2 regions of the Acetoanaerobium sticklandii genome follow, and region 2 is predicted to be linked to the other one. Evidence: riboswitches for the same ligand, from Rfam matches in the RefSeq annotation. Region 2 holds a riboswitch; the other holds the start of a gene.
What was found. Region 2 has a riboswitch for glycine ahead of CLOST_RS05735 (GrdX family protein). Riboswitches for the same ligand answer to the same signal wherever they lie in the genome.

Region 1: another riboswitch for glycine. It lies ahead of gcvT (glycine cleavage system aminomethyltransferase GcvT); the one in region 2 lies ahead of CLOST_RS05735 (GrdX family protein).

The regions. Positions count from the first base shown of each region.
Region 1 covers NC_014614.1:492,487-508,637, reverse strand. Annotated here, with positions in the region: gene CLOST_RS02290 (M20/M25/M40 family metallo-hydrolase) at 1-809, shown strand, start outside; gene CLOST_RS02285 (elongation factor G) at 938-2,926, opposite strand; gene CLOST_RS02280 (pyridoxal phosphate-dependent aminotransferase) at 3,340-4,524, shown strand; gene gcvPB (aminomethyl-transferring glycine dehydrogenase subunit GcvPB) at 4,580-6,037, opposite strand; gene gcvPA (aminomethyl-transferring glycine dehydrogenase subunit GcvPA) at 6,034-7,377, opposite strand; gene gcvH (glycine cleavage system protein GcvH) at 7,381-7,761, opposite strand; gene gcvT (glycine cleavage system aminomethyltransferase GcvT) at 7,873-8,970, opposite strand; glycine riboswitch at 9,156-9,258, opposite strand; gene CLOST_RS02255 (hypothetical protein) at 9,392-9,691, opposite strand; gene CLOST_RS02250 (HlyD family secretion protein) at 9,949-11,031, shown strand; gene CLOST_RS02245 (ABC transporter permease) at 11,043-12,191, shown strand; gene CLOST_RS02240 (ABC transporter permease) at 12,184-13,287, shown strand; gene CLOST_RS13415 (MarR family winged helix-turn-helix transcriptional regulator) at 13,293-13,790, shown strand; gene CLOST_RS02230 (MASE3 domain-containing protein) at 13,943-15,646, opposite strand; gene CLOST_RS02225 (serine hydroxymethyltransferase) at 15,885-16,151, opposite strand, start outside.
Region 2 covers NC_014614.1:1,248,632-1,264,782, reverse strand. Annotated here, with positions in the region: gene CLOST_RS05750 (glycine/sarcosine/betaine reductase component B subunit) at 1-1,136, opposite strand, end outside; gene trxA (thioredoxin TrxA) at 1,162-1,479, opposite strand; gene trxB (thioredoxin-disulfide reductase) at 1,640-2,584, opposite strand; gene CLOST_RS05735 (GrdX family protein) at 2,600-2,959, opposite strand; glycine riboswitch at 3,135-3,233, opposite strand; gene CLOST_RS05730 (DegV family protein) at 3,389-4,234, opposite strand; gene trmL (tRNA (uridine(34)/cytosine(34)/5-carboxymethylaminomethyluridine(34)-2'-O)-methyltransferase TrmL) at 4,245-4,715, opposite strand; gene CLOST_RS05720 (Cof-type HAD-IIB family hydrolase) at 4,729-5,547, opposite strand; gene CLOST_RS05715 (histidine phosphatase family protein) at 5,540-6,145, opposite strand; gene cobS (adenosylcobinamide-GDP ribazoletransferase) at 6,127-6,903, opposite strand; gene cobU (bifunctional adenosylcobinamide kinase/adenosylcobinamide-phosphate guanylyltransferase) at 6,909-7,469, opposite strand; gene CLOST_RS05700 (VanW family protein) at 7,469-8,875, opposite strand; gene nth (endonuclease III) at 8,891-9,520, opposite strand; gene CLOST_RS05690 (epoxyqueuosine reductase) at 9,574-10,458, opposite strand; gene CLOST_RS05685 (RusA family crossover junction endodeoxyribonuclease) at 10,554-10,958, shown strand; gene CLOST_RS05680 (winged helix-turn-helix domain-containing protein) at 10,990-11,580, opposite strand; gene CLOST_RS05675 (nucleoside kinase) at 11,731-13,395, opposite strand; gene CLOST_RS05670 (TIM barrel protein) at 13,401-14,174, opposite strand; gene lepB (signal peptidase I) at 14,190-14,720, opposite strand; gene CLOST_RS05660 (GNAT family N-acetyltransferase) at 14,738-15,274, opposite strand; gene CLOST_RS05655 (MltG/YceG/YrrL family protein) at 15,371-15,919, shown strand; gene ygiD (4,5-DOPA-extradiol-dioxygenase) at 16,035-16,151, opposite strand, start outside.

The DNA of each region.
Region 1 (16,151 bases), 760 kb from region 2:
CGGAAAACATGACACAAGCTGAAGTAAATAATACTGTAGCTATGATCAACTTAGACTCTCTGCTTGCTGGAGACTTCATGTATGTTTATGGTGATTTAGGCAAAAAAGGCTTTGTAAGAGAACAAGCCTTAGCAATTGCTAAAGAGCTTGGACTTGATTTAGAAACAAACCCCGGACACAATAAAGACTATCCAGCTGGTACAACTGGAGACTGGAGTGACCATGCTCCTTTTGTTGAAAGAGGAATCCCTTATGGATACTTTGAAGCTACAAACTGGCATTTGGGTGATATGGATGGATATACTCAAACCGAAAAACACGGTGAAATCTGGCATACAGAAAATGATAATCTAGATTTTCTAGAAAGAGAGTTTCCAGGTAGAGTTGAAGAAAGATTAATGACTTTCTCAAATACACTTACTGAGCTAGTACTCAACTTTAATCCAGCAGAATATAATTCTGTAAAAATTAAAATAGGTAAAGACGAAATCAAGAATAATGGAAAGCCTGAAAAAGCAGCTAAAAAACCATTTATAAAAGAAGGTAGAGCTTTAGTTTCACTTGATGTTATAGAAAAAGCTATGAAGCTAGAGGTTTCAGTTTCAAATAACGAAAAAGAACTTACTATCAGCAAAAATGGAAAAACTGTAGTATTCGACTTAGATACAGAGAAAACCTATGACAAAGATTCGAAAGCAGTGATTACTGAAGATGGTGATATCTTTGTAGCTGTAAATGAAATTGCTAAGGTTTTAAATGGCAATGTTAAGTGGGATGCGAAGGACAAATCAGTGGAAATAGTTTACTAGGTAAATAAAAATTTTAAGTACTTCATTGAAAAGAGCTTGCGGATTCGCAAGCTCTTTTCACTATAATTAAACTTTCATAAGAATCTGTATTTCTCAAATCTATTCTAGTTTTCTATCTGAATATATTCTTAATGCTCTTCATTTTTTCTTTCTTCGATAATTTTCTGTGCTAACTGGCTAGGAACTTCATCGTATCTTTCAAATTCCATCTCAAAATAACCTTTTCCTTGAGTCATAGCCTTTAGGTCAATAGCGTACTTAAAGGTTTCTGATTGTGGAGCTTCTGCCATAATTAATTGTTTCGTCCCTTTGAAAGGCTCCATACCAAGTACCTTACCACGTTTCTTGTTGATATCTCCCATGATATCTCCCATAAATTCTTCAGGAACTACAATCTTAAGCTTCATTACTGGCTCTAGAAGTACTGGTTTAGCTTCTTCCATACCTTTTTTAAATGCCATATTAGCAGCTAGCTTAAAAGCCATCTCGGATGAATCAACATCATGGTATGAGCCATCATAAAGTACAGCCTTGATGTTTGTAACTGGGAAGCCTGCTAGTATTCCTTTTTCCATAGATTCTTTAAGTCCTTTTTCTACAGCTGGAATATAGGATTTTGGTACAGACCCTCCAAATATTTCCTCTGCAAACTCAAATGGCTCTGATGATGGACCAAATCTAATTTTAACATCTCCATACTGTCCATGCCCACCACTTTGTTTTTTGTGCTTGCCTTGGACATCGGATTTACCCTTTATAGTCTCTCTGTAAGGAACTTTTAAATCAAGTAGCTTAACCTCAACGCCAAATTTATCTTTTAATTTATCCTTTAATGAGTTAACGTGAATCTCACCTTGTACACCTAGAACAGTTTGCTTAGTCTCAGCATTTCTCTCCCATGTAAATGAAGGATCCTCTTCCATCAATCTTTGTAGTCCCGAAGAGATTTTTTCTTCATCCCCTTTATTAGTCGGCTCTACTGCAACAAGCATCTGAGGTTTTGGGAATACCAAATCATCATAGCTCTCGTGCCCTGATTTCGAAGATAGAGTTTCACCTGTGGAGCTATCTTGAAGCTTTGTAAAAGCAACGATATCTCCAGCCCTTGCTTCGGACATTTCTTTATATTCTCCATTAACTAAGGTAAACACCTTAGGAATTCTCTCTTTGTGGCCTTTCTTAACATTATAAAGCTCAGATTCTGGCTTTAAATGTCCTTCGTGAATTTTAACAAAAGATATCTTTCCAACAAATGAGTCAACTATAGTTTTGAAAATTTGACCTGCAAACACATCGGATTCTTTTATATCTTTTTCATCTAGTGGTGATGGAAGATAATCCCATATCATATCTAGTAGAGTATGAACTCCGATATTTTTAGCTGTTGAGCCGCAAAGTACAGGAATTACATCTCCTTCTAATACACCTTTTCTAAGTCCTTTGTGTATCTCCTCAGTTGTAAACTCCTCACCAGCAAAATATTTTTCCATAAGTGCTTCATCGGATTCAGCAACTGATTCCATAAGCATTTCTCTTACTGGAGCTATTATATCATCCATATCAGTTGGCATATCTACATTTACACACTCTTTACCATTATATTCTCTTGCAAACATATCAACTACATTTATAAAGCCCTTAAAAGCTTCTGCTTTACCCCAAGGTACATGAAATGGAGCAATCTTTTTGCCATAGCGTTCTCTTAATTGGTCTAAAATCTTGTCGTAATCGGATTTTTCACTATCGATTTTATTTACAAAAATAAAACGTGGAGTTTGGTATTCATCTGTAATTTCTAAAGCCTTATCGGTTCCAACTTGTAAATCTGTGGTTCCATCTACTACTATAATTGTGCCTGAAGCTGCTGCCATAGCAGACACAACCTCTCCATCAAAATCAAAATAACCAGGAGTATCTAAAAAATTGTACTTGTGATCATTCCACTCTAGTGAGTGTAGATTCATAGAAGAAGTTAGCTTGGCTTCATCAGTTGGTTTAGAAATCCTATTTGTAAGCTTGACAGTATAGTGAACTGCCTCCATCAAATTTGATTTCCCTGACCCACTATGTCCAAGGATTGCAATGTTTCTGATCTTGTCACTCTCGTAAACCCTCATAATACATTCTCCCCTCTTTATGATTAAATCTGTCCATTGACAGAATATTTAATCATTTTGCGTTAAATTTTTTAAAATTCAAACAATTTTACTTCTTGAAGATAATTATATCCATATATTGCTATAAAATCAACAACTTTGCAAAAAAGTAGGACCCTCGGGGAAAGGGTCCTAAATGGGGGGTTATTTTATGGGCTAGATAACATCATCATCAAGATTTGTTATCTTATTTTAATATATACCATTTTAGTATTAATTGAAACACTTTTTTTTAAAATTACATAAAAAAATTCATTTTTATAATCTCATGGATTTAATAATGCTTATTTGTTATAATAAACTTACTTAATAATAAAAATATTCTAAATTATATGCATTTCGTATTATATTACATATTACAAAGGAGAGATAAAATGATTTCTAACAAAATGCAGTCACTCGTTGCAAATAGCTCTGTAATTCGTGCTATGTTTGATGAAGGAAAACGATTGTCAAAAATTTATGGTGAGGAAAATGTTTTTGATTTCAGTTTAGGAAATCCTAATGTTGAGCCTCCAGAAGTTATAAAAGAATCTATAAAAGATATATTAGACAATGAAGTAGCTACCTATGTTCATGGCTATATGAACAACTCCGGCTTTGAAGATGTAAGAACTACAATTGCTGAGCATGAATCAAAAAAACACGGTATGAATATCAGCTTTGAAAGCATTGTAATGACAGTTGGTGCAGCTGGAGGACTAAATATAATTTTTAAAACTCTTCTAAACCCTGGCGATGAAGTAATTACATTTGCTCCATTTTTTGGAGAATATAGAGCATATTCAGCTAACTACGATGCAAATCTAGTTGTAGTTGAGCCTGATATAGATACTTTTGAGCCTAATATTGAAGCTCTCAAATCTGCTATTACGCCAAAAACTAAAATAGTTATAGTAAACTCACCAAACAACCCTACTGGAGTAATTTATTCTGATGCGGCTCTTACAAAGCTTGCCGAAGTGCTTAAGCAAAAAGAAGAAGAGCTTGGCATTGATATTTTCCTAATATCAGATGAGCCATACAGAGAAATCGTATATGATAATGCTGAGGTTCCATGTCTTCTAAAATACTATAAAAATACCATCATAGGCTACTCATACAGCAAATCTTTATCACTTCCTGGCGAGCGTATAGGCTATCTAGTAGTTCATCCTGAGATTGCTGATTTTAGTGATGTTATGGGTTCTCTAAACGTTGCTAACCGTATTCTTGGCTTTGTAAATGCACCATCACTTTTCCAAAGAGTAGTTGCAAAGAACTTAAATGCCGAGGTAGATGTTAATGTATACAAGAAAAATAGAGATGCCCTTTACAATCACCTAGTAAGTATAGGTTTTGAATGTGTAAAGCCGCAGGGTGCATTTTATTTGTTCCCAAGATCTCCTATTGCTGATGATAAAAAATTCTGTGAAGATGCTAAACAGTTTAATCTTCTTTTAGTTCCAGGCTCTGCATTTGGATGTCCAGGACATTTTAGATTATCTTATTGTATATCTTATGAAAAAATAATAAATTCTCTACCAGCATTTGATAAACTAATCGCATTATATAAATAATCTCCATAAAAATAAGACCTCTGCTATTAAGGTCTTATTTTTTTATTTGAACTTATTATAAAGAAGGTTTGTAAGTTAATACTGGCTTTCTTGCTGCCAGTGCCTCATCTATTCGACTAGCTGGCGAATGATGAGGTGCTGTTTTAAATATCTCTGGATTTTCTTTTGCTTCTTTAGCAATTTGCTTCATGGCATTTATAAACTCATCCATAGTTTGCTTGCTTTCTGTTTCTGTAGGCTCTATCATTATTGCACTGTCTACTATTAGAGGGAAGTATACTGTAGGCGGATGGAAGCCATAGTCAATAATTCTCTTTGCAATTTCTAAAGTAGTAATCCCTGTTGATTTATCTTTGATTCCAGCAAAAATAGCTTCATGCTTGCAAAGCTTATCTACAGCTAGCTGATAATCATCTTTTAGCATTTGTCTCATATAATTTGCATTAATAACTGCATTTTCCGATACAGCTCTTAGCCCATCTGCTCCCATACTCAGGATATATACATAAGCTCTAAGAAGAATACCAAAATTCCCATAAAAACTTTTAATCGATCCTATGCTGTCTTTTTTGTCATAGTTTAGAATATACTTATCGTCTACTTTTTCAACTTTAGGAACTGGCAAGAATTCAGCAAGATGTTTTTTTACTCCCACTGGTCCACTTCCTGGTCCCCCACTTCCATGAGGTGTAGAAAATGTTTTGTGAAGATTAAGATGGCACACATCAAAGCCCATATCTCCAGGTCTTACTATCCCCATGATAGCATTCATGTTTGCTCCATCGTAGTATAGTAGTCCTCCTGATGCATGCACTAGGGAAGCCACTTCTTCTATTTGAGTTTCAAAGAAACCAAGTGTACTTGGATTAGTAAGCATAAATCCAGCTATCTCATCACTTAGTACAGCTTTTAATTTTTCTATATCTATACTGCCATCTGCATTTGTTTCTAGCTCTATAACTTCAAATCCAGCAACATTAGCGCTCGCAGGATTAGTACCATGAGCAGAGTCAGGAACTATTATTTTAGTTCTTTTTTCGTCACCTCTATGCATATGGTAGGCTTTTATAAGCATAAGCCCTGTCCATTCTCCATGAGCTCCAGCAGCTGGCTGAAGAGTAAATTCATCCATTCCAGTTATTTCAGATAGCATATTTGCTAGGTTGTACATTATTTCTAGCTCTCCCTGAACTGTTTCTACTGGAGAAAGTGGATGTACCCCTGAAAATTTATCATTTGCTGCTATTTCTTCATTAATTTTAGGGTTGTACTTCATGGTGCAAGAGCCAAGTGGATAGAATCCAGCATCCAAACTGTAATTTTTCTTTGATAAATTAGTATAGTGCCTCACAGCATCGAGCTGACTTACTTCTGGAAGATTGGCTGATTTTTCTCTTAAATACTCTTTCGGAATGAGAGAATCTTCAAAAGCAAAATCTATATCAAGCTCAGGAAAATCAATAGCTTTTCTTCCATGAGCAGATAGTTCAAATATCATTTTATCGTAGCTCATCTTACACCTCCTATTACACTTACTAATTTATCGATTTCTTCCTTAGTTCTTTTTTCAGTTACTGCTATCAAGATAGCATTTTCAAGCCCATAATCTGTACTCGAAAGACTATATCCACCTAAAATTCCAGCTTCAAGCAAAGCCTGAAGTACTTTTTCTGAAGAAGCTTTAGTTTTTATTGCAAACTCCTTAAATATAGGTCCTTCAAAAAGAGCCTGCACATTCTCTAGCTTTTGTAGCTCCTTGTAAGCATAGTTTGCTTTATTAAGGCATGATTTTGCTACTTCTTTAATACCTTCTTTTCCTACTACAGCCAAATACATCCCTGCTCTTATTGCATTTAGAGTCTGGTCGGAGCAGATATTGGATGTTGCATCCTGCCTTCTTATATGCTGCTCTCTGGCTTGAAGTGTGAGTACAAAAGCACGGTTTCCATTTGAATCTACGCTTTGTCCCACTATTCTTCCAGGCATCTTGCGAAGCAGTTTATCCTTTACATTTATAAATCCAAGAGTAGGTCCACCAAAATTAAGTGGAAGTCCTAGATCTTGTCCGTCTCCTAGCGCCATATCTGCACCTAGCTCACCTGGCGATTTAAGAAGCCCAAGAGCAATAGGGTCTGTATACAGCATCATCAAAGATTTATTTTCATGAATTATAGGTTCATACTTACTTATATCTTCAATTATTCCGAAAAAATTCGGATATTGGAGCAGTACTCCTGCAGTGTCCTTGTCTAGCTTAGATTTTAGGTCATCAATGTCGGTTTGACCCTCTATTGATGAAACTTCCACTACATCCATATTTCTATATTGGAAATAGGTTTTTAGCACAGCTCTAGTTTCAGGAGATACCGTGTTTGAAACCAGCACTTTTTTTCTTCTTGTGCTTACGCAGGCAAGTACACTAGCCTCTGCCGCTGCAGTTGCTCCATCGTAAAGAGAAATATTAGATACATCCATTCCAGTAAGCTCACATATCATGCTCTGATATTCAAAAGCTGCTTGAAGTGAGCCTTGACTTATCTCAGGCTGATAAGGGGTGTATGAAGTAAAAAATTCTGCTCTTGATATTAGCTGTGGAATTACTGATGGAATATAGTGGTCATAGATACCCGCTCCTAGAAAACACACCTTATCCTCTATACTTGTATTTTTTGAAGCTATGTCCTTAAAATGCTTTCTGATTTCAAATTCTGATAGCGAATCCGAAAGATTTAGTTTCCTTGAAAGCTTTAAGCTAGCTGGAATATCTTCAAAGAGCTCCTCTGTAGATTTAACCCCTATGGTATCTAGCATAGCTTTTATTTCTTGCTCGGTATTAGGAAGATATGGATGCATTTATTATGCCTCCTTTTCATACATAGCAATATATTCGCTCTCACTCATAAGCTCATAGCTTTCTATACTATTCTCTAATTCTACTGCCATAATCCAAATATCATTGGCATCTTGGTTTATTTTTTCTGGCTCATCACTTAGTGCTTCATTTACTTCTACTACCTTTCCATCTACTGGCATAAAAATGTCAGAAGCTGCTTTTACAGATTCAACCACGCTAAATACATCTCCCAAGCTAAATTCACTGTCTACTTCTGGTAGCTCAACATACACAATTTCTCCAAGAGCCTTCTGTGCATAATCAGTGATTCCTATATAAGCTACATTTCCTTCTACCTTTATCCACTCATGATCCTTTGTAAAATACACCTTGCTAGTTGACATATCAACATCTCCTCACATATAAATTTGAATTAAATACCTATAAATCAATATTCATTTTATTAAGAAACTAAATAAAATTTACGTCATATTTATAAAATGCCTAAATTATACCTATTTTTTATAAAAATTTCTGCTTACTATCTTCGCTGGCACCTTTTTATTTCTAATATCTATATAAATCTCATTGCCTAGTGCTACATACTGGGCATCAATTAGTGCAAGCCCTATGCTTTTTTGAAGAGTAGGTGACTGATAGCCTGTAGTAACTATTCCTATTTTGTCATTTTCGAGATAAACCTCATAACCATGTCTTGAAATTCTCTTGTCCAAAAGCTCAAAACCGACTATCTTTCTTTTTAAACCTTCTGATTTTTGAGCCTTGAGAGCTTCCTTTCCTATAAAATCGTCCTTATCGAGCTTTACAAAATATCCATAGCCGGCTTCTATAGGTGTAATTTCATCTGAAAGCTCGTTACCATATAGCGGAAGATTTGCTTCAAATCTTAAAGTGTCTCTAGCTCCTAGCCCTATTGGAAGAATGTCTTCTTCTGGGCTTTCATCTAGAATTAGCTTCCATAGCTTCACAGAATCTTTAGCTTCACAGTAAATTTCAAACCCATCCTCGCCTGTGTAGCCTGTTCTAGAAACTATAGTATTAATACCTTTTATATCAACATTTCTAAGAGCATAAAAAAACTTAATCTCGCTTAAATCTGTATCAGTAAATTTTTGAAGTATAGCTTCTGCCTTTGGTCCTTGAACAGCAACCTGTCCTATGTTATCTGATATGTTGTTTATATTTACCTCATATCCAGTAGTATGATTTACTATCCATTCGTAGTCTTTAGAAATATTGCCAGCGTTCACTACTAGCATAAAATCATCCTGAGAAAATTTATAAACTAAAATATCGTCTACAACAGTTCCATTTTCATAACACATAAAGCTATATAGAATTTGATTATCCTCTAATTTACTTATATCATTAGTACAGATTTTCTGGCAAAACTCCTCTGCATCTTTACCTTTTACTTCTATTTCGCCCATATGAGACACATCAAATATTCCAGCAGAGGTTCTTACCATTTTGTGTTCCTCAGTAATCCCTTTGAATTCTATGGGCATCTCCCAGCCTGCAAATGGTACAATTTTAGGGTCATAATTGCCATACACCTCAAATAGTGGTGTTCTTTTAAGTCTTTCAGTCACAAATTTTCCCTCCTCATTCTATTAATAACCTGCATTAAAAAAATTTCGCCCAATAAAAAAGAGAATATAAAGACACTAAAAAAGCATCTCCATATTCTCTGTTTTTTTCACCTGAGAGATTCTATCACATAATATCTGCGATATTGCTCCTACGGATATCCTATAACGGGATATTTCCAGAGTTCCATCAGTTACCGGTCCTGTTGCCTGAAAGCTTCTACATATAGGCTGGATGAGCATATAGTATTTCTTCTTCGGCTCTCATAAGAGATCTCCCGATAACCTCAATTGGTAAATATTATCTTTATGGAATCGTATTATACTCTGGTTTTAAAAAATTTGCAAGCCATTTTAAAAATTTTCTGATTATAACTATCCAATTAATTGTGTAATGATTGTAACTACATAATTATATAAATGACTATCCTTTTAATATATGATATGGTATAAATTTGGTGTCATTCACCTCTTTATTGTGTATAAAAATTATCAAACACTCTCTACTTTCGAAGACTCCATAAGTTAGATTTTCCTTAGCTGTTTCTAGCTTACTTGCGTACTCTTGAGCTGATTTATAAAGATGATATGCAACTAGCTCCGGGTGGGTTCTAAAAAGGTATTCTTTAGCCTCTTTAAGACAGGCGTGTGGACCATATTGTCCTGTGATTACTATATCGTACTTTTCTATAGCCTCATCAGCAATCTTATTCATGTTAATCATAATTCTTCCTCCCGAAATTGTTATTTTTTTATCTATTTATATATATTATACCCCTATTTTAAATTTTAATCGATATATTTTTAACAATTTTACAAACTTAATCTTTCTTACAATTCTGTTATATTAGTTCAAAAATATTTTTAGTAAATATATTAACTTTTTTTAGTAAATATATTTACTATTTTATTGATTAGGATTATAATACTCTTCGTAGTTTAATTTCGCTTTAATACATTTAATAAAAGGAGAGTTCTATAATGACTAAACAATTTACACTTACGAGAAAGTTACTTGTATTCTTTATAATTTCGTCGCTATTATTATCCTCAGTGCTTACTGGATGCACTACTTCATCAGCCGAGGATTTAAACCTTCTTCAAGGAAATCTCGAAGCTGAGGATGTGGATATAAACACAAAAATTCCTGGCAAGATACTTACAATTGAGGTCGAAGAAGGACAATATATAGAAAAGGATGATGTAATTGCAACTATAGATGCTAAGGATTTAGCCGCAAAGCGAGAGGGTTTAGTTGCTCAGGCTAACGCAGCGCTTGCTGCAGTTGATATTGCAAAAGCTCAACAGCAAGCTGCTGAGGGACAATTAGAAGCTGCTAAAGCTCTTTTATCAAAAGCTCAAAATGGAGCCAGAAGCGAAGATATTCAAAAAGCTCAAGCAAATTACGACATTATGAAAAAAAGTTATGATAGAATTCTTGCTCTATATGAAGAAGGAGCAGTTGCTTTAGCCCAGCTAGATGAAATAGAAACCAAGCTCAAAGTAGCTGAGCAAGATTTAAGCATTGCAAAAAGTGGAGCAAGAGCTGAAGATATAGAAGCTGCAAAAGGTCAAGTTGCCGCTGCACAAGGACAAGTAGCCGCTGCTGCTGGAAGCGTTATTGCTGCAAATGAAAAATATACTCAGGCAACTGCAGGAATTACTGAAGTAGATACTTATATAACAGATGCTGCAATTAGAAGCCCTCTTTCTGGCTATGTAACTAGTCTAAACTGCTCTGCTGGAGAAATGCTTTCAACTGGTATGAACCTAGCAACTATAACAAATCTAGACAAAATAACTTTAACAGTTAATGCAGATGAAACTCTCCTTCCAAAATTCAAGGAAAACCAAGCAGTGAAAGTTTCAGTCCTTAGCTACAAGGATGAGGAGTTTAATGGAAAAATAGTGCAGATTAATAAAAAACCAGATTTCGCAATCAAAAAAGCCAGCAATGAAAATGGAGATTTCGATTTAATAACCTATGGAATAAAAATAGAAATTGAAAATAAAGACCAAAAATTAAGACCTGGTATGACAGCATTTATAAACATTGAAGAATAGAAGGGTTTCGTATGAATATAAACTTTAAAAAATATATAGCTCCCTTGATACTCATACTTATCTTTCCAAATCTAGTTAACATTCTCACTTGTTACTCTATGAAGGAAAAACAGCTAAGGTACATTCCCAGCGCTGTATATCTTGGAGACAATACAAGTATGACAAGGGATATAGTAAGAAATCTTAAAAGCAGTGAAACATTTGATGTGCAGTATATAGTAGACGACCCGAATGAAGTTGAAGCTTTGATGAGAGATGGAAAAATCCTATTTGGATTAATCATCCCTCAAAACTTTACTAATGATATCAAAAACTTCAAATCTCCTAAGCTTACTACTGTAATAGATGGAACTCAGTTATCCCCAGCTTCCTTTACAAAAATAGCTTCCTCTGAGCTACTTATGACTATAAAAGCTGGAGCAATGATGAGTACCTATCAAGGAAAGCTCAGTATGTCAGAAACTGAGGCTCTAAACACGGCCATGCCTATTAACATAGTAAATAGATTAATAGGTAATCCAACCAGAAATTATATTAATTTTTTGCTTCCAGGTATGATGCTAGCAATAGTACAGGTTGCTGTAGCAATGAATGCAGCTTCTTCTAAAATTGTAAAAAAATCATCTGGAATTATTGATTTTTTCAAAAATGTAATGAAAAATTTAATTGACTATGGAATTTTGGGAATAGTTTCAGCAGTTTTAGTATTAGCAGTTCAGCATTATATTTTTGATGTTCCAATAAAGGCATCTTACACTAGCGTTCTATTGCTACTTATAGTTTTTATGCTAGCCGTAGTATCTATGAGCCTTCTTATAGCTAGTATTTTTTCAAAAAAACAAGTATTTGCAACTCAAGTAGCTGCAGTGTGGTTCATCCCTAGCTCTATACTTTCGGGCTACTCATGGCCACTTATCTCCATGCCAGATTTTTTTAGACAGATAAGTAGCTTTATGCCCTACACTTATTTTGTAAGCACCCTTAGAAATCTTATGCTAAAAGGACATTCCTATGATTATACGAATAATATCGCTATGCTTCTTATTTTAACTCTAGGTTCCTTAATTCTTAGCTTAATTAGCTTTGTAATCAGAAAACAAATACTAAAAAGAAATATTACATTAAAATCTCTGTCAGGAAGGAAGGTTTTGCATGACTAATTTTATAAGCGAATTAAAAAAGTTTTTCACTGTACCTAAAAACCTTCTATTCATGATAGGAATACCCATGATTTTTACAGTTTTCTTTGGAAATGTATATAGAAATGACTATCTAAATACTATCCCTATCACAGTTTACGATATGGATAACAGCTCTCTTTCACGCTCATTAGTTGAGGAATTTGATAAAAATCCTCGTTATACCGTCGACTTTTATTCAGAAAATCTAGATGAAGTAAAGCAAGCTGTGGAGTCCACTCAAGTTTATATGGGAGTTATTATTCCTTCAGATTTTGAAAAGGATGTCAAATCCAAAAAAAGTTCGAAAGTAGCTTTGATAGTAGATGCAACCAATATGGCAGTTGCAAACAATGCCCTTGCTTCTGCTACTGAAATAATAAGCACTGTAAACGCTGGTGTGAATCTTCAGTTCCTAGAAGGAAAAAATGTTCCCCCATCACTTTCAAAACGTTACGTAAATATATTTGAAATGAATAATAGAACACTTTGGGATCCTAAGCTATCTTATAAATATTATGTAATGCCTGGTATGATTTTAGTTCTTGTTCAGCAACTATTTCTATCTATATTTGTCGTAAATGTAATAGAAGATAAGACCAATATATTTTATAAAATTTTAATCCACACTATAATATCCTCGCTTACATTCTTGATATGTACCAGCTTGCTCAAGCATGTGCTTGGAATAAATATAATAGGAAATATGCTCACATCTACTTTTCTATCTTTTATGTATCTGATATCATTAAGTAGCATAGCTTTAGTTCTTGCTCTTTCTATTTCCAGTCCATTAAGAGCTACTCAGCTTTGCATGCTATTATCTGTACCTAGCTTTTTAACTGCAGGCTATGTATGGCCAGTTATGAAAATGCCTCAGCTTAGTGTATATATTATCAAGGCACTATGGCCTCTTATTTATATGATAGCTCCACTTAGAGACTATCTAATCAAAGGCGCATTACCTTATTATTTTAAATCGAATATGCTTCAAATGACTATATTTGCTTGTATATGGTTTTTTATAGCTTTTTTAATTTCGAAAAAATCTAGGTCCTGCTTAGATGAGGAGGATTAACTATCATGTTCCAAGATTATGATTTTCAAGGATATATAGATGCTTACTCATTTATAGAGTTTTCATCAGGCCAGACTATAATAAATATATTAAAAACTGAACGAATCATGAGAATGGTATATGATAGATTATTTGAAAAATACAATATATCTGAGCCAAAATTCTTTGTTATCCTACTTCTTAGCATTCATGAAGCAGACGGGATGCCTCTTATAGAGCTTGGTAAAAATATGATGGTAAGCCGTGCAAACATGACCACCTTAATCGACCGTATGATAAAGGAAAACCTAGTAGAAAAACGAAAAAATGCAGATGATAAACGTTCTATAAAGGCTCATCTTACACCAAAGGGAAGACAGCTTTTTGACGAGATAAAAGACCTTCATATGGAGTTCAGTCAGCGCATGACTAAAGCTCTCACAGAAGAAGAAAGAGCCACTCTAAATAGTATCTTAAAAAAGCTTCAAGAGGATATCGTTCAGGATTTTTCAAAAACAAAATAATGTATGGATATTGCAATACAAAAAGACCCTCGATTTGATAATACTATCTCAAAAGTAAAAATGTAATTAAAAGTACATTATTTACTTTGAGATATCATATCGCTTTAGGGTCTTTTTTCTTGATAATATTGGTAATATTATACTGTATGATCCTATGGAGATATCTTTTCAATTACGCAATAGGTTATATCATCGTCTTGTCCAGAGTTATTAATATTTTGAACTATTTGTGATTTTAATTTGTTGTTTAGAATAAACGATGGACTAACTCCTATGCTGTCAATATATGCTAGTAAGCTATCTGCCCCCCAGAAATCTCCATCCTGCCTTCTCATTTCAGTAAGTCCATCTGTATGAATAAGCAATTTTTCTCCAAACTTAAGCTCTATCTCATAATCTTCAAAATTTGGTTCAAACACGTCTCCTAGCTTACATATAGGAAATCCACTTTCTATCTCTAAGAACCTTGGTTTTGAATCTTGAGAAATCAGTATAGGATTGCAATTTAGTCCAGCCGAAGACAAAATAACCTTGTTATCATTTTTATTATACATTCCATATAGCATAACTATGTGTATCTCGTCAGGAAAGTTTGACTTATTAAACAAGCTATAAAAATGATTAAGCACAGCTGCAGGAGAAAAAATAGAAGCCTCTTTATAGTTTATTCTCATGCTCTCCCCTATGCTTTGAGCAGCAAAGACTCCTAGCATAGCGGCTGCAACTCCGTGTCCTGATACATCCATAATGTAAAATCCAATATTTTCGTCATCTATGCTGAAATAATTTACATAATCACCACTGAGCTCCTCACATGGAAAAATTTCAAAATTAAATCTCAAATCATTAATAACTAAATCTTTCCTCGGAAACATAGCTTTTTGGATTTCACTGGTAGATGCCAAATCATCCTTAATCTTTGTGTTTATAAATTCAAGTTCTTTGTTCTGCTTGTATATTTTTGCAGTTTGCTCTTCCATAGCTATTGTCATATCGTTTATGTCCAAAGTAAGCATTTCCTTTTGTTCGAAAATCTGCTGGTAGGGTCTACGCACATTTTTTACAAATACTGCCCTAAAAATATACCCATAGGAAAGTATCTTAAAAATATGACCTGTTATATTTAAAGTATCGTAAACGTTGACATAGAGCATAAAACAAACCTCTGCAAATAGCCCTAGCATAAGACCTGATAGCATGTAAATATTTGCAGTAGTGTACTTACCTTCAGAACGATTTACATAAGCAAATATATCAATAATAAATATTGTCGTAATTATATATTCCCATATTACTTTGGTATTTGTTAATCCTTTTCCTTTGATAATAAGAGGTGGCATCTGCTCCACATAGGTTACACTTAGCAAAAACACAACTCCTACTACTAAAATCCCTACAATTATTGAATATCCTTTTTTAATAGAAGAAAGAGCATCTTTTTTAGTGGTATAAGCTATAAAAAGTCCTATTCCAAGTATAAACCTTGAGAAAATCCAAAAATATGTAGGCGTTTGAATATTTTCTGGAAACAAGCTATACATTCCGTTGTAAGTCAGCATGTGGAATATATCTAGTAGTCCTGTTATAAAAAAAGTATTCGCTAAAATTAGTGAATACCTTCTATAAAAAATATCATATGTAAAAAAGAGCACAACAAATATAGAAAATGAAATAAGAGCACTCGCTATTTCAGTAAAAACATGAAACATAAGGTAAGTGTCCTGAGATATCTTAATTTCCACAAATCTGTTTATAAAAATACTAAATAAGAAAATAACTACGCTACTTGCGACAACTGTAGATAAATAGCGAATTGTCTTTTCTGATTTATCACTAGAAGCAACTTGGCTTTGCATAAGTAGCCCTCACTTTATATGTAATTTTGCTTTATTATACCATAGAAGTATTGATTAAAATATTACAAAACAATAAACAAAACTCCCCCTACTCTAGCATATACAGCTAAAACAAGGAGAGTTTCAATTAAATATAATTTTTTTAATACATACTATTTATTTTTCTAATTATAGACACAGCAAATTTTTTAGTATTTAGGAGCAATCTATTAATTGTTCTTATGGGTGTATTTCATCTTTATTCAAACGAACCTGCTGGATATAAGGGAAAGTTTGCAATTAAATTTCTTGCTTCATCCTTACAGCTAGCTAAGTTGGCTTCGTCATGAGGAGCATCAGCAACCTTGTTCATAATATTAGCAATTTGCTTGATTTCTGCTTCTTTTAAACCTCTTTGCGTCACAGCTGTAAGGCCTATTCTCACTCCACTTGTCACAGCTGGGCTTTCTGGATCAAAAGGAATCATATTTTTATTTACTGTAATTCCTATAGAATCTAATGCTTC
Region 2 (16,151 bases):
TTATCAAGCTTTGGTAAAACGATTGTCATGTTGGCATTACCACCAGTTACGCAAGCATCTGCAGCAGCATCTGCATCAGCTAGTGATTGAGATGCTCCATCTCTACCTGCATACTCATCAGTAAGAATAACTGTTTTAATACCTTTTTTAGTTATCTTTTTGCAGTTCATGATTAGGTCAGTATCTGGGTTTCCAAATCCTTCTTCAGATATGATAACTCCATCTAATCCAAGGTATTCAGCCATCTTTGCAGTCCAGTTAGATGATCTTTCTTTATCAGCTAGATATACGTTTTCGTTAGTTATAATTACACCAACAAAGTTGTACTCTTTTCCGTGAAGTTCGTATAAGTCATGGATAACTGGGTTGTTCATATGAACGTATGTTGGGTTTTTGTCACAAGCAGATACGCAGTTTCCTGATAATATTGCTCCATCCATTACTTCTGTTGGATAGATTAATGTAGGAATAATTTTCTTCGCATCAACGCCATATACATAAGTATCATGTAATAGTCCTTGAGTTTGAAGCATATATACATACGCAACCTTAGGAAGATTAGGATACTCTTTTACTGATTCGAATATTGGCTTAGTCTCATATACTTTTACTTCATCTGGAGTAATGTTTCTTCCAGCTTCGCCTAGGTATTTTCCAGCTTTTAATCCAACCATTCTAAGAGCAGCTTCGTGGTCATGTTGCTTAAGGCCATCAACTGGCTCAGCTATAATAACTACGTTGCAAGTTTTAGAAAATGGAGTATAGTCAGCTCCTGGACCAGTCATATCGATAATTCCTTCTTGGAATCCAACAACTTTTCCAGTTGTAACTACTGCTGCACCCTTAAGTACATTTGTTTTTCCTTCTCCAACAGTATCAACTTTGCTAAGGAAACCTGGGAAAATTCCTCCGTTACCTTCAACTTTGACTCTTGGTTCTATAACATCTTTAACCGGAGCTATTCTTACACTTTCTCCTGGTCTAACGATTTCCATATCAATTGACTTGATATGCTCATCACTTGATAATTCACTGATTAGTTCTTGCTTGTTTACATAAAGAACACCATTTTCAACTTTAGTGCTGTCACCAAATTGGATATCCTTTATAAAAATATTACCAACTTCAAGACGCATAGAGTCACCTCCTAATTCAAATAAATTAAATGTATTTTTTTACCATAGCTTCTACATTTGCAGCTGTTGCATCTTCCTTTGTAAGTTCGTCAATTTTTTGACCATCTTTGTAGATTGCTATAGTAGGAAGACCTAGAACTTTTTCCTTTATTGCTAATCTTCTTGCTTTAGTTGTGTCAAGTTTAGTAAATCTAACTTGCTCACCATAAGTTTTTTCCATTTCCTGAATATCAGGCATTAAAGCTTTACAAGGCTCACAACCTTCACTCCAGAAATCAACAAGAACATATCCAGTTCCTTGAAGTACTTCAGTTTCAAAAGTATCTTTATCAAGTTCGAACATAACGTTTTCCTCCTCTGATTTATTATCTCAATTTATTTAAACTAAAAACTATATTGATGTATTAAAATAGTTTTTTTAAATTGCCGTATTTTTAAATTGCCGTATTAATAATGCTTTCTTAATTATGTTGTATTATAATGACTTTTCTATCTGTTAACTCCTACAGACCTTCGTGCTCAATATACTTTTCTGCCATGATTGCAGCGATTGCTCCATCTGCAGTTGCAGTTACTACTTGTCTTAATACTTTTTCTCTACAATCTCCAGCAGCAAATACTCCAGGAATATTTGTTTCCATATTTTGATTTGTTACAAAATAGCCTGATTGGTTCATGTCTACTTTATCTTTGAATATATCAGTTTGTGGTATATATCCAGTAAATACGAATATTCCAAAAGTTCCAAATTCTTCATCTGCAAAATGCTCTGAAAGCTCACCTGTTTTAGTGTTTTCAAATACAACAGATTCAACTATTCCATCACCTTTAATTTCTTTTATAACTGAATCCCATTTAAAATCAATCTTAGGATTTGCAAACGCCTTATCTTGAATTGATTTAGCTGCTCTTAAGCTGTCTCTTCTGTGAACTATAGTTACTTTAGAAGCGAATTTTGTTAAATACATAGCTTCTTCTACTGCTGAATCTCCACCACCAACTACAAACACTTCCATATCTTGGAAGAAGTCTGCGTCGCAAGTTGCACAGTATGACACACCTTTTCCTGTTAACTCTTTTTCTCCAGGGCAATCTAATTTCTTTGGACTAGCTCCTGTAGCTACTATTACAGCTTTAGCTTGATATTCAGCTTTTGTTCCTTTTAAAATTTTGATTTTCCCAGTGAAATCAAAGTCAACTATGCTATCTTTAATTCTTTCTGTACCAAATTCGTCTGCTTGTTCAGCCATTCTAGCAATAAGAGATGGTCCAGAAGCGTCGTGAATAGAACCAGGATAGTTTGCAACTTCTTCAGTTGTTACTATTTGTCCTCCAGTTTTATCCTTTTCTATTATTAAAGTACTCATTTTACCTCTGGCCCCATAAAGTCCCGCTGAAAGCCCAGCTGGTCCAGCGCCAATAATTACTAAATCGTAAATTTTTGACATAATTTCACTCCTTAATTAAATTTTTAAAGCATGTTTTATTAAATCAAGATCTATGACCTTGAAATCTTCCAATACAGTTTCTGTCCAGTTTGGTGTAATTGAGTCGTTTTGTAGCTTTGAGTATGTGTAGATAGCGTTTTCAATCATCTCAACTGAATTAAAATCTAGCTTATCGCCTATTTCTAATGCAACACTTTTAAATGGTGTTTCATTAGGCTTTACACTCCCTGAAAGTGGATGAGTTAATAATTTATAATTCTTGTGGACGTAATCTCTAACGCTGTAAAGCACATCTTGATAACTACCTTCAAGTAACTCCACGTTTTTTCCACCATAATACTCGTCTACCAATTTATTGTTTGTGATAATAATCATTAGTCACCTCATAGCAGCTATAAAATAGCCCATCATAAACATTTTACCCTTATTTAAAAATAATATTCAAAAGAGCTCGCCAAAGGTTAATCTTATTCCCATCAAATATTTTTATATTTACAATAAAAAAAACAGGGAAACAATAGAGCCTTGTTTCCCTGTTTTATCAGAGTTCTGTCCAAGCAAAATCCTTTTGCCTGAGAATTTCATTTATATTTGGCAAATATAAACTTGTCCCTTCGGCGATCAAACGATTCTCTCTTTTGCTCTTCATTCAGAATTATTTATTTGTTAAATACTCTTTATAAGCTTATTCTATAATAGATTAAAAATTTAATCAATCATTTTTTTATTGTTTTTTACATTTTTGTTAAAAAATAATCTTTCTACCTTAACCTCTTATGAATTCTTATATTCAACTATATAAAATTATTTTTTTGTTTTTTCGTAATATAGAGCTACTGCACTAAGCCCTGAATACGCTGCTACTGTACACCCTACCTCGGAATAAATAGTTTCTGATGGTATATACTTTGATAAAACAGCCTCTTTTAACTCTTCCAAATAGCTTTTATCATTAGCATGATTCATACCGATTACTCTTCCATCTAGAGTAGATTCATTTTTTTCGATGTAATCAATAATATATTTTATTGCTTTTTTTCTTCCTCTAACTTTTTCCCTTGCTACAACTTGGCCATCTTTCATAGTCATTATGACCTTGATGTTCAAAAGGTTGCTCATCATATACTGTGATTTGCTGATTCTTCCACCTTTATATATATATTCAAGAGTATCAAAAATAATCAGATACTCCATGTTATTGACTAAGTCTCTAACTCTTGATTCTATATCATCTATCCCTATACCATTACTTGCCATTTTTGCTGCCTCAATAACTATCATCCCATAACCAAGAGTTATTGCTTTTGAGTCTATAACTCTTATTTTATTTGCGTCAAATTCACGGCTTGCGATTAATGCACTATTATAGGTTCCACTAAGAGCTGATGACATAGTAATACATATTACTTCATTGCCTGAATTTACAACTTCGCTGAATTCTTGCTCAAACTCTGCTGGAGTAACTTGAGAAGTTGTTGGATATTCATTTGTGGTTTTTAGTCTATCAAACATGGTCTTTGTATCTATATCTATTCCATCTCTATAAACTTCATCCCCGAAAATAACCTTTAATGGCAATACCTTTATATCGTACATATCAATATACTCTTTTGGGATATCTGAAACGCTGTCGGTAATTATTTTAACCATAAAATTGCCCCTATCTTAATTCTTTATAATCAATTTGTCGTATTGCTTCATATGCTGCTATTGCTACTGAGTTAGATAAGTTTAAAGACCTCACTCTGTCCATATTAAGCATTGGGATTCTAACATTGTTATTTGGATTAAGCGATAATATTTCTTGAGATAACCCCTTAGTTTCTTTCCCAAAAACAATATAGCTTTCATCTTCATACGTAGCCTCTGTATGGTTTTTTTTAGCTTTTGTTGTAAAAAAATAGAATTTATTAATATCCTTATCTTCTATTAGCTCTTCGAAAGAATCATAATAATTAATTGAAACTAAGTCCATATAATCAAGCCCTGCTCTTTTAAGCTGCTTTTCATCCATAGAGAAGCCCATGGGTTTAATTAAATGTAATCTCGCATTTATGCAAGCACAGGTTCTTATAATATTTCCAGTATTTTGTGGTATTTCCGGTTCTACTAACACAATATTTAAAGCCAATTTTCATCCCTCATCACTTAAATAAATTCATAATTGCTTTAGCAACCCCATCCTCATCATTTGATGAAGTTACAAGATTTGCATATTTTTTTACATTCTGCTCAGCATTATCCATAGCCACACCAATTCCTGCTTCGACTATCATGCTTATGTCGTTATGTTGATCTCCAATCGCCATAATTTCGCTAAGATTAATATTGCATTCTTTTGCTAAAATCTTAAGTGCATTTCCTTTAGAAATATTTTCTGACATTATCTCTAAATTATTATGCCAAGATTGGCTTAATTCTAAGCCCTCTATATCTTCTAACATTGCTCTAGCTTTTAACAATTTTTCTGGATGCTCATCTTCTATGGCAACAAACTTTAATATACCATAGTCTTCTGTGCATACATTAGAAAAATCTTCAATTACTTCTATGTCAATTTTATCCTCATCTGAAGCAGTCTTATTATTATTCCAGTAGCTTAATGAGGTATATTTAAGCTCCTTCGTAAAGAATCTATCCTGAGTGTACATATGATAATATAATCCACATTCTTCTAATACTTTATAAAGTAAATCAGCGGTTTTATAGTTTATGCTCTTCTCATAAAGAACTTCATTGCTTGTATGTTTTTTTATCAAAGCTCCGTTACATGCAATTATAGGTTTTTCTATATTAAGTTGCCTTGCAAATATTGCTGCTGAAGAATACATTCTTCCAGTGGCTAATGTAAAGTCAACTCCCATTGTTTTAGCAAACTTTATAGCTTGACTTGTTTTTTGAGATATTTTTTTTGATGAATTTAGTAAAGTTCCATCCATATCACTTACTATTAATTTAATCATTTAAGCACCTCAAGTGATTTGTATCATTCATATAATTAATTACTCCAAAACCTTCATCATAAGTTATTTTAGAAATGCTGCAATTATCTATTTGGAAATTCCAGTGATATTTATATGACTCACCAATAATTTCAGATAAAATACATCTAATCGTACCAGAATGAGAAACTATTGCTATTCTGTTGTCATGATTTTGTGACACAATATCATAAAAACAAGCTTTAACTCTATCGTGAAAATCTATCAAACTCTCTCCATTTGGAAACTTGTACTCAAAACCATGCTTAAATAGCTTTGAAACCTCCTCAGGATTTTTATCTTTTATTTCTTCTAAAGTTAAGCCCTCAAAATCTCCAAAATTCATTTCAATTAGATTATCACAAGTTATAAGGTTATTAGAAAATGAGTTTCCTGTTAAAGTAGCTCTTTCAAGAGGAGAAGAATAAACATAATCGACTTTTATATTTTTCATCTTGTCAGATAGCTTTTCTAACTGTAAAAATCCAAAGTCACTAATTTTGCAATCAGTATACCCAGAAAATTTTTTACTTAAGTTGTCTACTGTTTGAGCATGTCTTATTAAATAAATAACTGCCATAAGGTTACCCCCAAATAATACATAAATAAATAAACTACTTCTGCTAATTCGCAAATAGCTCCTAGAATATCTCCAGTCAATCCATCTATTATTTTATACACATGATTCATATAGTCTAATGTAAGTATAATCACAATTATAACTACAGTAACATTTATAATTGCAATACTATAATCTTTAATTAATATCGAAGGCAAAACCATAGCAAGAATACCAATTCCAAGTGCTATATAAAAATCTATAGCCGAAACCTTACCTATAAATGCATTCCCCATTCCATTTTTTTTTGCTGTTTTGCCTTTATAGCAAGCAAGAACTGAAGCCATTTTTCCCATTACGGGCATAAAAAATAAGCCATAGTAATAACCCTGTGATATAAATTTATCTGCCAGGGCTATTTTAAAAAGTATGAGAATCAGAATTGCTAAAAGTGCATTTGTCCCCAATCTAGAGTCTTTCATAATTTCTAGGATTCTATCTTTGTCTCTATAGCTGTAAAGTCCGTCAAAGGTATCTCCTAGCCCATCTAAATGTAATCCTCCAGTTAAAATAATATTTGTAGAAATAAATACAAGTGCCCCGATGTGCGCACCAAATATTTTTGAGGTGGCTACACCGAATATTAAATAGAAAATTCCTAAAACAATTCCAACTAACGAGAAATATTTTGCTGATTTATGAAATTCTTCATCAAGCTTACCAGATGTCTTAACTGGAATTCTAGTTAGAAAGGAAAGTAGTGTTATAAATCGTTCCAACTAAATTACCCCTTTATTTTCTGACTTATTCCAGAAACAACAAAATATACTTCATCGCTATATCTAGCTGCCACCTGATTTATCCTTCCAATAATATCTCTATATATTCTAGATAATTTGTTTTCTGGAACTATCCCCATCCCTAGCTCATTCGTAACCATAACTAAATTAAGCTTGTTGTATTTTAGAGCTAAAATAAATGATACTAACTCTTCCTGAATTCTTTTTTCTAATGAATCTATTTCTGCTTGTGTTGCATTTTCAACATCTACATCAGAATGAAATATTAAGTTATTTGCCATAACAGTAAGGCAATCTAAAATAACTGTATCTGAACTACTTGACATATCTGGAACCAGATCTTTAAGATTTTCGAAGGCTTCATAGGTTTTCCAAGATGATGGTCTTTGCTCCTTATGCTTCGCTACTCTTGCCTTCATCTCATCATCGAAGGCTTCACTTGTAGCAAGATAAGAAACCTTTTCACCAATATTTTTACATAGCTGCTCTGCAAAATAGCTTTTCCCAGACCTAGCTCCTCCTGTGACTAAAATAACTTTATGCATTATCTTCCTCCAAAAATAGAATCTATTATTGTATTTTCTTGATTTTGTGTATTTACAGATTCATTTATTGCCTCTGGGTTTAAATTTACTGCTGGAGCCTCTGCTGGTCCAGTACCGACTTTAATAACCTTGGTTTTGGCTGGATAATGATCTCTAGACACAACTTTTGTTTGGCCATCAACATTTTCATATGTCACTGATTTTATCCCATCTCTACCTGGGTCATCAATTACTTCTTTACCTAGCGGCAAGGTTGGATCATTGACATATTTTACTTGTCTAGGAATCTGCTCTACAACTTGTGATGACAAAGTCTTATTTTTATGCTTGGTTGTATCTCCATATATCCTAGCTGTAACTTTATTGCCAGAAACGAAAGCTTTTATATACACTGGGTAATCATGAGAATTTCTAAATACAAAATCAAGCGAGCCATAGGCTACAGCTGCATCTCGTCCTATAGATACGTAGCTAGAAGGTATAGAATGAGCTCTTCTTTGAACTACATCAAGTCCTGCATATAAAACAGAGTTGTATAAAGTAGTTGAAACCTGACATACTCCTCCACCTACTCCCTCTTGTAACTCTCCCTTTACAATTACAGGGGCATTTTTATATCCTGCTGCCAATGTTATTTTTCCGGTGGCATTGTTAAAGCTAAATTCTTGACCTGGCATTAGAAGGACGGAATCCACTTTGCTAGATGCCAATCTTATATTTGTGCTTCTTCCTGCTACCTTAGCATTGAAGGTTGTAGTAAATTCTCCTATTATTCCATTAATTGATGATAATTGCTCTCTTTTTACACTGGCTTGAGTTACCTTAACAGGCACTTCAATTATAATATCTTCGTTTTTATCTTTTAATTCTGTTATTAATAAATTTTTTAGCTTATCTATGTCCACTTCGTAGCCGTCTTGTTCTGGAGTAATAGATATAGCAGTATTTATAGAGATGTCTGCATCAACTGCTTGACGATCTACCTCTGATTTAATTTTAGAAAATATTTCATCAAAATTCTCATATTTATCAGTTCTCGATAATTCCAAATTAATTTGTTTATTATTATTTAGCTTTAAAACAGTTATCCAATTTTCTAGTATATTATCACTACGACCAATTTTAAATGCTTCATCAATTGAGCTATCATAATCATACTCAAATCCCAGCTCTTTCAAATCATAATTCCATTTTTTTTCATTATGGGTAAAGCTAACTTTCCCTACTTTAGCTCTGTCTTGCAGAACCTCTTTTGCTTGTGTTACTGTAAGCCCACTGACATCTACGCCATTAATTGAAATCCCAGGATAAATGAAATTATCTTGTGTCAAACTATTAAGGTACATAGCAGCAGATGTAGCAATCAGTATAAAGCTTATTACTAATATAATGCCAACTTTTTTCACTAAAAACCTTCCTTTCTACCCCTTTTTCTTTTTATAAAATTTACAATAGCTTTGTACTGAACATAGCTCACAAATTGGATTCCTTGCCTTACAAATCCTTCTTCCATGAAAAATAAATGCATGATGAGCATCGGTCCAGTATTTTTTCGATATTTTCTTCATTAAATCTTGTTCAACTTGAAGAGGGTCCTTTTTATCAGAGAAGCCCAGTCTTGTAGACACTCTAAAAACATGAGTATCCACAGCTATAGCAGGAACTCCAAAGCAATTGCTAAGTACTACATTTGCAGTTTTCCTTCCCACACCAGGTAGTTTTAAAAGTTCATCCATTTCATCTGGCACTTGACTGTCATAATTTTGTATCAGCAAATGTGATAATGCTATTATATTTTTTGATTTGACATTATAAAAGCCTATACTTTTTATGTACTCCATCAATTTTTCTTCTCCTAGCTTAAGAATTTTTTCAGGAGTATTATAGTTTTTAAAAAGCTCTTTTGTAACAATATTGACTCTTACATCCGTCGATTGAGCACTTAAAACAGTAGCCACCAATAGCTCGTAAGGTGTTTTATATTCAAGCTCACATTTTGCATCAGGATAAGTATCAAGTAATGTCTTTACAATAATATTATACTTACTCATTTAATATATTTTCCCCTTTTTATAATCAATACCATTTTATCATAGATAGTAAGTCAATCTCCAATAATATTAAAATTCCTCACTAATATATTTTTGCCTCTCCATGCAAAAGCTCTATTTCCAAATTTTTTTTTAAATTCTTTATTACTTAAGCTGGCAATATCATTTAGATTAAGTCTTTTTATAACATCATTAATTTCTTGAGATTTTTTTATATCTCTATTGTGAGGGCATACTATTTGGCAAATATCACATCCATATACTTTATTACTTTTTTTTAAAATAGCTATTTCACTATCACTTAGCTCTGTTTTCTTTTGAGTAAGATAAGAAGCACATCTTTGTCCAATAAAACCTTTTTTATAATTTAAAGCCTTTCCGGGACAATATTCTATGCATTTTCCACAATTAATACAATTTTTTTTAGGAAGCCTCTTCTCCTTTAACACTAAGTCCGTGACGATTAGACCTATAAAGCCATAGCTTCCATACACTTCATTTATTACCATATTATTAATTCCTTTATAGCCTAAGCCTGATTCCAAAGCAAAAAATCTCTCATTTAGTGGTCCATTGTCAACTTGAATAGAAAAAGTGCTATTTGGATATTTTATTTGAAGTTTTTGCACAATTCTTTTTAGCTTGTCTTTTGCCCAAATATGATAATCTATACCTTGAGCGGATACGGAAATATTAGAATCGAAGCTATGACTTTCTGTAAGATAAGGGAAAAATATACATATTATACTACTTGCAGGTTTATTATTTATATCTAATTTTAGCCTCGAGACTAAATTTTGCTCTTCAAGGTCCAATTGAGCTCCTAATAATTTTCTTTCTTCAAGATAAAAGCTGAATTTATCAAGACTATCTTTTATTGAATTTACGTTTATAATAGTATATTGATCTATATTTTCCTGGTTTATTATATCAATCATTATTATTGTTCCTCCAACTATTCACTAGTATAATATACCATATGTTAAAAAAAATAATTATATATTTGTGCTATTTTTAGTCGAAAGGATTTAAAATGCTAAAGTTCATAATACCTGGCAGACCTATAAGTAAATCTAACTTCAAATTATCTAATAAAAGCGGGCAAGCTTGGCTACCTCACAAGGGAAAATATTCAAAATATGCAGCCTACGAGAACTACATAGCGGGAATCATAAATCAAGAATATTTTGGTCCTCCTCTAGAAGAAAATCTAATTACTATATTAAAGTTGTATTTTCCAAATAAGCGCATGGGCGATATTCATAATTATCCCAAAAGTATTTGCGATGGTATTGAAAAAAGCGGAATAATTCTCAATGATAAACAACTGAAACCATTTTTGATTTTAGATTATATAGATAAGGATAATCCTAGAGTTGAAATCGAATTATATAAGAGCTCTGAATATAATCTTATTTATCAAATTCAAACAAAATAGTGCAAGGATTCCCCTGCACTATTTAAAATTATTAGCCCTTTGATTTTTTCTTTTTTTCTTTTCTAACATCTGGGATTGCTAGTGTAGCAAAGTTATACGGTCTTGTACCTTCTTTTTCTGGCTTCTTTTGCTTCCCATCTAGCAGTTCTATAAGTCTCTTTTCCAGTTCATTCATAATTTCTTTTGCTTCATCCTCAGTAAGATAATATTCATTGTAATGTCTAAGGTGCTTTGTTCCAACTTCATTTGTCTCAGCTGCTCTATAATAATCTTCACTTACTTTCTCAAACAAAGAAAGAGATGCTTGATTTATTGTTTGGGCCACTGAATCGCTAATTGGAAAGTTTAAGATACTTTTATCTATTACTACCATTTTAGCTTTTGGTAAATAATATTTTTCAATTATCCCAGATTTTACTCTTTCTTCCACTAGTTCTAATATCCCAGCTCCAAGTAAAATTTTAATGTAATAATTGATTTTTGCATGAGGCTCTCCTAAAATTTCTGATAATTGCTTAGCAGAAAGTGGTTCTTCAGCAAATGCTTCTAAAATCTCAACTCTATAAGGATGTGAGACAGCTTTAATCTCTTCTAATTCTCTTAATACCATTATATCTTTCATTAATGCCCTTCCCCTCAATAAAGATTTTCTCCATAATATACTATGTTAAAAATAAAACTGTACATATAGGAGAACCGTAAATTACTTATATATATTATAATGATTAAATATATAATTGTCAAAGAATTCTATACTATTTGAAATTTTGGATTAATGCACCAATTTACTTCCACCTATAAATTCTCTAAGAAGTGATGTGTTGATGATATCTGATTCGTCATTAATATCAACAAAATACTGGAGAAATTTAAGTAGCCTTTTTGCTTCTCTAAAAACAGGGTCGTCTTCCTTTATATCCTCTAAAAGAGGCACCACATGCTTTTTTAAAACAGCCAGCTCATATATAAGAGCGGAGTTAAACATTATATCAGCATTTTCTTGATAAGGGAAAATATTTTTTCGCTCTCCTCTATTTACACTTTGCCACATTGATAAAGTGGAAGATGCAGAATACGATCTGTGATGATAATCCCTAACTATCCTTCTTATAAGTCTTAAGTCAGTAGTCGGAATTTTGTTATGTTCATCTAGGTTTAGCTGAGTTAGAGCACTTATATAGATTTTAAATTTATTTCCATCAGGTATTGATTGTGTGAGAATAGGGTTAAGAGCATGTATTCCTTCTATTATTAGTGGCTGATTTTCCTCAATAGAAATTTTTTTTTCTTCAAAGTATTCTCTAGTGCCAGTTTTAAAATTAAAGCTTGGCAAATTAACTTCATAGCCTAGGATAAGCTTTTCAATATCTTCATTAAATGTTTTTAAATCTATAGCATAAATAGACTCATAATCCTTTTCCCCATACTCGTCTAGTGGAGTTATATCCCTATTTACAAAATAATCATCGACAGATAAAGACACTGGAGATAAACCATTTACCATAAGTTGAAGCTTGAGTCTTTGTGCAAAGCTTGTTTTTCCTGAAGAAGATGGCCCTGCAATTAAAATTATCTTTCCTTTTTCTGAATCTTTTTTTATCATATCAGCAATATCGCAAATTTTCTTTTCATGATATGCTTCAGCAAGTCTTATAATCTCTGGGTGGTTATTATTTTCTACTAAAATGTTTAGTGATGCTGCATTTGGTAGATTAATTATTTTGGCCCAACGTTTAGCTTCTTTATATATTTTAAATAATTTAGGCTGATGTATAAACCTACTAACTTTATGAGGTTCTTTTATATCAGGTCCTAGTAACACTATTCCATCATTGTATAACCTTAATGAAAATGTGTGAAGCATAGCTGTCGATGGAACCATGTAGCCATAAAAATAATCCTCAAGCCACCCACATCTATACAAATGAACTGTCGACGTGTTTTTATACTTTAATAAATTCAATTTTCCTTCGCGATTTTGTTTTTTATATATATTAATTGCTTCTTCTTTTGGAACTCTGAATCTAATTATTTTCTCATTTGAATCTACGAATTCTCTCATTCTGAGCTCAATCTTTTGAACATCATCTACATTTAACTTTTCTTCATACTCAACTTCGCAAAAAAATCCATTGCTAAGGGAATGCTGAATTTTCGTCACAGCTCCTGGGAGCAGTTCTTCCAATGCCCTGATAAATAAAAAAGTAAGACTCCTCATATATGTTCGTCTTCCATCAGGGTCAGTAATATCAATCCAATTAACAAATGAGTCTTCCTCTAGTTCATAGCTAAGCTCTCTAAGATTATTATTTACTAGACCCAAAGTAACTGGATATAAAAAATCCATTCTCTCCATGCTTAAAATTTGCTCTAAGGTAGTGTTTTTTTCAACTTTAAATTCACCCGACTGAGTAGTTATAGTAATCAAGACTATCATCTCCTTTAGAGTTTATTTAATTCTAAAATTTCTATAGTTTCCTTTGCTTTTGAACTATCAAGTTCTAAAACTATATAACTAAAACCATACTTATCTATAAGCTCATAAAAAAATTTCTTTGTATATTTACCCGTTTTTGAAAGCCCTAAATGCTGATCTGAGGTTTTATCATTTAAGTTAAAATGAAGCATAGAATTATAGTTTTTGATTACATTGCTAAAATCTTCATCTTGAATCAATGCGTGCCCTAGGTCAAAGCAGAACCCTAACGATTTATTATTCGCTATTTCAAACAAATCCATGAATTCTATAGGCTTAGTACCAACAGCACATAAATCACTGCTAGCTTGATTTAAAAAACTATAAACATTTTCTGTGTAGATATTTATATTAGGAAATTCTACTAATAGTCTTTGAATAAACTCATTTGCTTTTTGGATATAATTTTTATAATTTGAAGTATATTTACTATAAAATACATTTCCTAAATGAGTATTAAAATAGAGAGGTTTCAAATAGCTAACCTCTCTAATAATATTACTAACATAGTTAAAATTGGCATCTCTAAGAAACCCTATATCTTCTACAAGGTTAGTTTTCAATGGCAAATGGATGCTGATTTTTATATCTTTATTCTCTTTTTTGCTCATATGATGGTTCAAAGCTTCGATATCTGTAGCTTCATCTATCCCATATTCAATAAATTCTATATCCTTGTATTCATGAAACAAAGTAATCTTTTGTTCTAAATCGTAACTCAAAGCACTAATTCCTATCATTGCCACGTCACCTAACTATAATGTAGTAATCTTATTAAATGGATAAAGTCTAATAAATACTTTTCCTATAATATCATCTAAAGGAATCATCCCCACGGACTCTTCTCTACTATCTAAGCTATTGGGTCTATTATCTCCCATAGCAAAAATATATCCATCAGGTACTATTTCATCTACATTTCCATCTGTATAATTTCCATTAATATAGGCTTCACTTAGCTCCTCATCATTGACAAATACTTTTCCATCCATTACAACAACATGGTCGCCAGGAACTCCTATAACTCTTTTAACTAAATCTTTTTCTTTCCCATTTGTTTGTAGTAAATGCGATTTAAAAACTATGATATCTCCATGCTCTGGCAGGTCACTTCTATATGCCTGTCTATAAATAAGTAAATAATCATTTTCTTCCAAAGTTGGAAACATAGACACTCCTCTAACCAGTGTAGGTCTTACAAAGCTTGTTATAAGCAGAGCCATCGCTCCTGCTATCGCTATAGTTTTAAGCCATTCAAAAATTTCTTTTTTTACATTATCGCTCAATAAACTCACCTCATAGTCTAATCTATTACTTTGCCCATGTTTAAATAGTCGACAAAATCTCCATCAATAAACAAAGCTCTTTTATTCTTACCCTCAATTTCAAAACCAAATTTTTTATAGAGAGCAATCGCATACTTATTATCTATTCTAACCTGTAAATCAATCTTTGCAATATGCTCACTATCATATACAAACTCCATGGCCTTTGACATCAAAGCCGAGCCAATTTTATTATTCCAGTACTCTTTTTTTACTCCCATTCCTAAATTACAAATATGGTGAGTCCTTTGTCTTCTCCCACCTTCTAAGTAAAGTATTCCACAAAGCTCATTTTCTATAAAAGCACCTAAAAATATGCAATTATCTAAACTATTCATATAGTTTATGAATGAGCGCTGGTTCTCAATCGACATAGCATAATCTTCAGATGTAAATGGATAATTGTCTGATTCATCAGCCATCTCTAAAACTAATTTTAAGGTTATCACAGCATCTTCTTCAAGAATTTCTCTGATTTGGAGTTTTGATAACTGATTATTAATGTCCTTGTGCATATTTATCTCCTTTGTTACTTCATAATTGCTACAATTTATTATATAATAGAAAAATACAATTGACTATTTTTAATTTGAACACGAGGTGTAAAGGAAATGGATAAACTAAAAGATTTTATATATGAGATTAGTGATTTAATTTTTGGAGGAGCAGTTTTATTGATTATTATATTAATTTCGACATATCAGCTCCATGGATGGTTTAATATATCTCTACCTGAAAATATTGAAAAAATTATTCCTATTTCTACTAGCAACGATTTAAATTCTACTGAAACAAATACAGAGATAGCTCAAAACAGCTCTAGCTCAGAGGATACAAACAAAGTACCTGAAGCTTCAAACGATACTACTGATAAAAACGAAGTATCTAAAGAAGATACTACTAATAATGTTACCTCAGATAAACAAACTGAAAATATATCAGCCCAAGCTGAAGTGACAATCAGAAATATTTCGATTGCTCCTGGGAGCTCATCTGACAAAGTTGCAAATGCTCTTTATGAAAACAATATTATTTCATCTAAAGAAAGCTTTATTTCAAGACTTATAGAGCTAAATGCTGAAACAAAAATTAAAGCTGGTACATTTAGAATACCTAGTAATGCTTCACTTGATGAGGTAATAAAGATAGTAACTCAATAAAGAAAAAAGCCCTTTTAATTGAGCTCATTTGGTAAAGTTAATTCAAAATTTAACTTTTAGCAAATGAGTTCATATTTAAAGGGCTTTATTTTTGTTTAATTAATTCATATAACTTTTACTGAGTTATATATCCCGTCATAGACATCGCACCCATGAGACATTTATCATTGAAGGCTTTTATGTTATCAGCTAAGTCGCATGAGCCTAGCATATACAGCAATGGAATATAATG